DNA from 2 places in the Pseudomonas sp. FW305-E2 genome. Region 2 is predicted to be linked to the other one. Evidence: predicted binding sites of a transcription regulator. Region 2 holds the regulator's gene; the other holds the start of a gene.
The links. Region 2 encodes FliA, which starts transcription of late flagellar genes. Its sites were predicted from a motif close to CTAAAGTTTNNNNNNNNNNNGCCGNTAA; they were not measured.

Region 1: AC3WLP_RS03805 (methyl-accepting chemotaxis protein) is a predicted target of FliA. The motif match lies at 1,847-1,874, and genes of this name have one in related genera.

What each region holds. Positions count from the first base shown of each region.
Region 1 is NZ_JBYSYE010000002.1:253,420-256,827, forward strand. Features, by position in the region: gene pcaH (protocatechuate 3,4-dioxygenase subunit beta) at 1-699, opposite strand, end outside; gene ypfJ (KPN_02809 family neutral zinc metallopeptidase) at 899-1,789, shown strand; gene AC3WLP_RS03805 (methyl-accepting chemotaxis protein) at 1,961-3,408, shown strand, end outside.
Region 2 is NZ_JBYSYE010000010.1:113,738-117,145, reverse strand. Features, by position in the region: gene AC3WLP_RS11575 (protein phosphatase CheZ) at 1-603, opposite strand, end outside; gene AC3WLP_RS11570 (chemotaxis response regulator CheY) at 625-999, opposite strand; gene fliA (RNA polymerase sigma factor FliA) at 1,107-1,847, opposite strand; gene fleN (flagellar synthesis regulator FleN) at 1,844-2,677, opposite strand; gene flhF (flagellar biosynthesis GTPase FlhF) at 2,771-3,408, opposite strand, start outside.

The DNA of each region.
Region 1 (3,408 bases), on a different contig from region 2:
CTTGCGCTGGCCGCGCAGCACGATGTCGAAGCGGTAGGCCAGGCAGTCCATCGGGTTGGCGTTGCTCATGTCGAGCTTGGCGATCAACTGCTGCACGGCTTGCGGGTTGGCGATCGACTTGACGATCGGGCACATCGGGATCAGCGGGTCACCTTCGAAGTACAGCTGGGTGATCAACTTGGTGGCGATCGATGGGCCGCTGATGGCGAAGTGGATATGCGCCGGACGCCAGTCGTTCGGGCCGTTGCGCCACGGGTACGGGCCCGGCTTGATGGTGCGGAAGCTGTAGTAGCCGTCGCGGTCGGTCAGGCACCGGCCAACACCACCAAAGTTCGGGTCCAGCGGCGCCAGGTAGCGGTCGTTCTTGTGGCGATAGCGGCCGCCGGCGTTGGCTTGCCACATCTCCACCAAGGTGTTCGGCACAGGCTTGCCGTACTGGTCGACGACACGGCCGGCAACGATGATGCGCTCGCCGATTGGCAGGCCACCGTTATTGAAGTTCAGCAGCAGGTCATGGTCATGGGCGCCGAAGTCCAGGTGGGAAAAATCCGGACCAGTGGTTTCGCTGATCGACTGCGGAATACTGACCAGTGCCTGGCGCGGCGAGCGGGCAATGGACGTCTTGTAGTCAGGCGTAAGGGCTTTGGGGTGCCAGTTGCGATCACGGATCACGAAGCGGCTGTTGTCCTGGGCGGGCATGCCGGTTTCCTCTCTTGGAATTATGAGAACGCCTGAGTGTGGCAGGCGGACTTACAGTTTCCGGCAGGTCGCGGGCGATGAACATTGAAATCGACCCCTTGATACATAACCAAATGGTTATGGATAAACACCTCGGCCTGACAGGTTCCACCTTCGTGAACTAATCTTTGTCTTCTTGTTTCACGCTCGGAGAGCATTCATGGAATGGCGAAAAGGCCGACGCAGCGACAACGTGGTCGATGCCCGAGGCGAAGGTGGCGGCGGCGGCATGCGTTTCGGCGGCGGCAAGGGGCTGGGGCTTGGGGCAATCCTGCTGATCGTCGGCATCGGCTGGCTCACCGGGCAGGACCCGTTGCAGATTCTTGGCCAGCTTGCCGGGCAGATGGAGCAGCAACAACAGCAGACGGCGCCCAGTGGTGCGGGCGGCAAGGCGCCACCGGCCAACGACCAGCAAGCCGATTTCGTCGCCTCGGTTCTGGGTGACACCGAAGACACCTGGAAAGCCCTGTTCGCCGAGGCCGGCAAACAATACCGTGACCCCAAACTGGTCCTGTTCAGCGGCCAAGTCAATTCGGCCTGCGGTTTTGCCTCGGCAGCGGTTGGGCCGTTCTATTGCCCGGCGGACCAGCGGGTGTACCTGGACATGTCGTTCTTCCGTGAAATGGAAACCCGCTTCGCTGCAGCTGGCGACTTCGCCCAGGCCTACGTGATCGCCCATGAAATCGGTCACCATGTGCAGACACTGCTGGGCGTCTCGGCCAAGGTCGACGCCGCACGACGCGCTGGCCAGCGCATGGAGGGCGACAACGGCCTGTTGGTGCGCCAGGAGTTGCAGGCCGACTGTCTGGCCGGGGTATGGGCCTACCAGGCGCAGAAACGCCTGAACTGGCTGGAGCCAGGCGATGTCGAGGAAGCGCTGAATGCGGCCAATGCAATCGGCGACGACCGCCTGCAGCAGCAAAGCCGCGGGCGCGTAGTGCCAGACTCGTTCACCCACGGTACCTCGGCGCAGCGGATGCGCTGGTTCAAGGCCGGGTTTGCCGAAGGTGAAGTGAACCGCTGCGACACCTTCAGTGCACGCACTCTCTGATACCCGGTGCAACAGGGACCGCGTGAGACCGCTTGCTGACATTTTGCTGAAAAAGCGTTTCAGCTTCCCCAATCATGGCCGATAACCCCTGCACGAATCAGCGGGCATCCAGAACAACAACGCCTGGCGATCGAAGATCAAGAGAGCGAAATCAACTTCTGGAGAGCGTGCATGAACAGCTGGTTCGCCAACATCAGCGTCAACCTTAAACTCGGCCTGGGCTTCGGCCTGGTGCTGGTTCTCACTGGCCTGCTAGCCCTCACCGGCTGGACCAGCCTGGGCAGCCTGATCGACCGTAGCAACTGGATGGGCGATATTGGCCAGCTGAACAAGGACCTCACCGATCTGCGCATTGCGCGCCTGCAGTACATGATCGCCAACGGCGACGATACCGCCGCCGCCAACACCCTGGCCAAGCTGGACGCATTCAGCAAGCAGCAGGCCTACCTGGCCACCACCTTCAAAAGCCCGGAGAACGTCAAGCTGCTGGGTGAGCTGGGCGATACCATCAGTGCCTACAAGCTGTCGCTGAACAAGATGCGCCAGGGCTACGACGCCACCCGCGCAGCGCGCGTTTCCATGGACAGCTCGGCCATTCGCGCCGACCAGGCCATGGATGCGCTCAGCCAGGAGGTGATGGCTCGCCCCGAGGCTGACAGCGTGCGCCTGGCCCAGTACCAGCTGATCAGCAAGGCCCGCCAGCAGCTGCTGCAGGTACGCATCGATGTGCGTGGCTACATCGCCGAGAACAGCAGCGCCAACGAGCAGGCCGCCTTGCGCCAGCTGGATGCAGCACTGGCCGATACCGACAATCTCAAGCGCCAGCTGCCCAGCGCAGATACGCGCCTGCAACAGTTCGAAAACGCGGTACTGGCCTATCGTGACGCCGTACGCCAGTTCCGCGACGCGGTTGCCAACATCACCACCTCGCGCGCCGAAATGACCGTGCAGGGCGCCGACATCGTCAAGCGCAGTGACGCGCTGTACCAGATCCAGCTAGAGCGCCGTGACATCGAGAGTACCCAGGCCCGCAGCCTGCAGGCCATCGCCACACTGCTGGCGCTGCTGGTCGGCGTACTGGCGGCGGTGCTGATCACCCGCCAGATCACCCGCCCGTTGCAAGACACCCTGGTGGCCGTGGAAAAAATCGCCAGTGGCGACCTTACCCAGCACATGCGCGTCACCCGCCGTGACGAACTGGGCGTGCTGCAGCAAGGCATCGCGCGCATGGGCACCACCCTGCGCGAGCTGATCAGCGGCATCCGCGATGGCGTCACCCAGATTGCCAGCGCCGCCGAAGAGCTGTCGGCAGTCACCGAACAGACCAGCGCGGGCGCCAACAGCCAGAAAGTCGAGACCGACCAGGTGGCCACCGCCATGCACGAAATGGCCGCGACCGTTCAGGAAGTGGCGCGCAATGCCGAGCAGGCCTCACATGCAGCTACAGGTGCCGATGACGAAGCCCGTGCCGGCGACCGCGTGGTGGGCGAAGCGATTGGCCAGATCGAACGCCTGGCCGAAGACATGCACCGCTCCACCGAGGCCATGAACCTGCTGCAGCAGGAAAGCCAGAAAATTGGTAGCGTGATGGACGTGATCAAGTCGGTGGCCGAACAGAC
Region 2 (3,408 bases):
CACCAGCTTGAGCAGGTTGCTTTCCACCTCGGTCACCAGTGCGGTGACGCGCTTGATCACCTGGCCGGTCAGGTCCTGATAGTCCTGGGCCAGCAAAATGTCATTGAGGTGCCCGGAAACCTTGCGGTTACCCTCGGCGCTGTGCGTCAGGAAACTGTCGACGCGCTTGACCAGATCACGGAATTCCGGCGCAGCCACTTCGCGGCGCATAAAGCGCTGCCAGTCGGTGCTCAGGGCCTTGGCCTCGCTGGCCAGCTCATTGAGCACCGGTGTGCTTTCCTCGACCAGGTCCATGGTGCGGTTGGCCGCGCCCTCGGTCAGCTTGACCACATACGACAGGCGCTCGGTGGCGTCGGTAATTTGCGACACCTCTTCTGCCTGCGGCATGGTGGGGTCGATCTGGAAACTGACGATGGCACTGTGCAGCTCGCGAGTCAGCTTGCCGACTTCCTGGTACAGGCCGCGGTCGCGGGTCTGGTTCAGTTCGTGAATCAACTGCACCGCCTCGCCGAAACGGCCCCGCTCCAGGCTTTCGACCAACTCCTGGGCATGCTTCTTCAGGGTCGACTCGAACTCGCCCAAAGACGTTTGTGATGAATCCATGACGCGCCCCCCTGACGTGACTCAGCCGTTGACGCGTTCGAAGATCTTCTCGATCTTCTCTTTGAGCACCTGAGCGGTGAACGGTTTGACCACGTAACCATTGACGCCGGCCTGTGCCGCTTCAATGATCTGGTCGCGCTTGGCTTCAGCGGTCACCATCAAGACCGGCATGCTTTTCAGCTTGTCGCTGGCACGCACTTTACGCAGCAGGTCGATGCCGGACATGCCCGGCATGTTCCAGTCGGTCACCAGGAAGTCGTAGTGACCGTTTTCCAGCATCGGCAACGCCGTGGTGCCGTCATCGGCTTCGTCGGTGTTGGTGAAACCCAGGTCACGCAACAGGTTCTTGATGATCCGCCGCATCGTCGAAAAGTCGTCAACGATGAGGATTTTCATGTTCTTGTCCAATTAGACCTCCAAGCAGTCTCAAACGCGCTCGGCCTACCGAGCACGCACTCATTCAATTCGGTACAACGTGGAAAACGACTGCAACGACAGTGGGCTCAACGCACCCGCCATTCCCCCAGGCGGCTGCGCAGGCGCGCGGCACATTGGCTGTGCAACTGGCTGACCCGCGACTCGCTGACACCCAGCACCTCACCGATTTCCTTGAGGTTCAGCTCTTCGTCGTAGTACAGCGCCAGCACCAGGCGCTCACGCTCCGGCAGGTTGGCGATAGCCTCGGTCAGGGCAGCCTGGAAGCGCTCCTCCTCCAGGCCGCGCGCAGGTTCGACCTGGCCACTGGCGCCATCCTCATGCAGCCCTTCGTGCTCGCCGTCCTGCAACAGGTCGTCAAAGCTGAACAGGCGGCTGCCCAGGGTATCGTTCAAGATCCCGTAGTAATCATCGAGACTCAATTGGAGTTCGGCAGCAACTTCATGATCTTTAGCGTCACGGCCTGTTCTGGCCTCAACTGCACGCATGGCATCACTGACCATACGGGTGTTGCGGTGTACCGAACGCGGTGCCCAATCGCCTTTGCGCACTTCGTCCAGCATGGCCCCGCGGATGCGGATGCCGGCGTAGGTCTCAAAGCTGGCGCCCTTGCTGGCGTCGTATTTGTTGGCCACTTCCAGCAGGCCGATCATGCCGGCCTGGATCAGGTCCTCGACTTGCACATTGGCCGGCAACCGCGCCAACAGGTGGTACGCGATGCGCTTGACCAGCGGGGCGTAGCGTTCGATCAGCTCGTACTGGGCGTCCTTCGCCGCCCGGCTGTACATCTTGAAGCCACTGGCGTTCATAGTACGGGTCCCGCGCTGGTGGGTTGCACCAAGCGCTCGACAAAGAACTCCAGATGGCCGCGCGGATTGGCCGGCAGCGGCCAGCTGTCGACCTTCTGGGCAATCGCCTTGAAGGCCAGCGCGCACTTGGAGCGAGGGAAGGCTTCGTAGACGGCACGCTGCTTCTGCACCGCCTTGCGCACGCACTCGTCGTACGGCACGGCACCCACGTACTGCAGGGCAACGTCAAGGAAGCGGTCGGTGACCTTGGTCAGCTTGGCAAACAGGTTGCGCCCTTCCTGCGGGCTCTGCGCCATGTTGGCCAACACACGGAAACGGTTCATGCCATAGTCGCGATTGAGCAGCTTGATCAACGCGTAGGCGTCGGTAATCGAGGTAGGTTCATCACACACCACCAGCAGCACTTCCTGGGCGGCGCGAACGAAGCTGACCACCGAGTCACCGATACCCGCAGCGGTATCGATCACCAACACATCGAGGTTGTCGCCGATTTCGCTGAACGCCTGGATCAGCCCGGCATGCTGGGCCGGGGCCAGATGCACCATGCTCTGGGTACCCGAGGCTGCCGGTACGATGCGCACACCGCCGGGGCCCTGCAGCATCACGTCACGCAGCTCGCAACGCCCTTCAATCACATCGGCGAGGGTACGTTTGGGGGTAAGGCCCAGCAACACGTCGACATTGGCCAGGCCCAGGTCGGCGTCCAGCAGCATGACCCTGCGGCCAAGCTCGGCCAGCGCCAGGGACAAGTTCACTGAAACGTTAGTCTTGCCGACGCCACCTTTGCCACCGGTCACGGCGATCACCTGTACGGGATGCATGCTACCCATGTCTGTTCTTTACCTTGTCTCGCTGGGACTCAGGCCACACGTAGGGCAATTCTGCGTGCCCCTTGGCATAGCGACTTTGCACACGCTTCATGGTCAACCCGCTCGCCGTGGGTTGTGATAGAGATCAGCGAACATGTCGGCCATGGCCTCTTCGCTGGGCTCGTCCTGCTGCTGCACATTCACCGCCCGCGTGACCAACTGGTGGCCCCTTGGCAGGTGCAGGTCGTCAGGAATGCGTGGGCCATCGGTAAGATAGGCCACTGGCAGTTCATGACTGATGGCAAGGCTCAACACATCGCCAAGGCTTGCCGTTTCATCGAGTTTGGTCAGGATGCAGCCGGCCAGGCCACAGCGCTTGTAGCTGTGGTAGGCGGCGGTCAGCACCTGCTTCTGGCTGGTGGTGGCCAGCACCAGGTAGTTCTTCGCGGCAATGCCACGCCCGGCCAAGGTTTCCAGCTGCATGCGCAGCGCAGGGTCGCTGGCTTGCAGGCCGGCAGTATCGATCAGCACCACGCGCTTGCGCAGCAGTGGCTCCAGCGCTGCTGCCAGCGACTGGCCCGGGTCGACGTAAGTCACCGGCACGTTGAGGATGCGGCCCAGGGTCTTGAGCTGCTCCTGGGCGCCGATACGGAAGCTGTCCATGCTCACCAGCGCCAGGTTCTGCGCGCCGTACTTGAGCACGTAGCGCGCGGCCAGCTTGGCCAGGGTGGTGGTCTTGCCCATACCCGCCG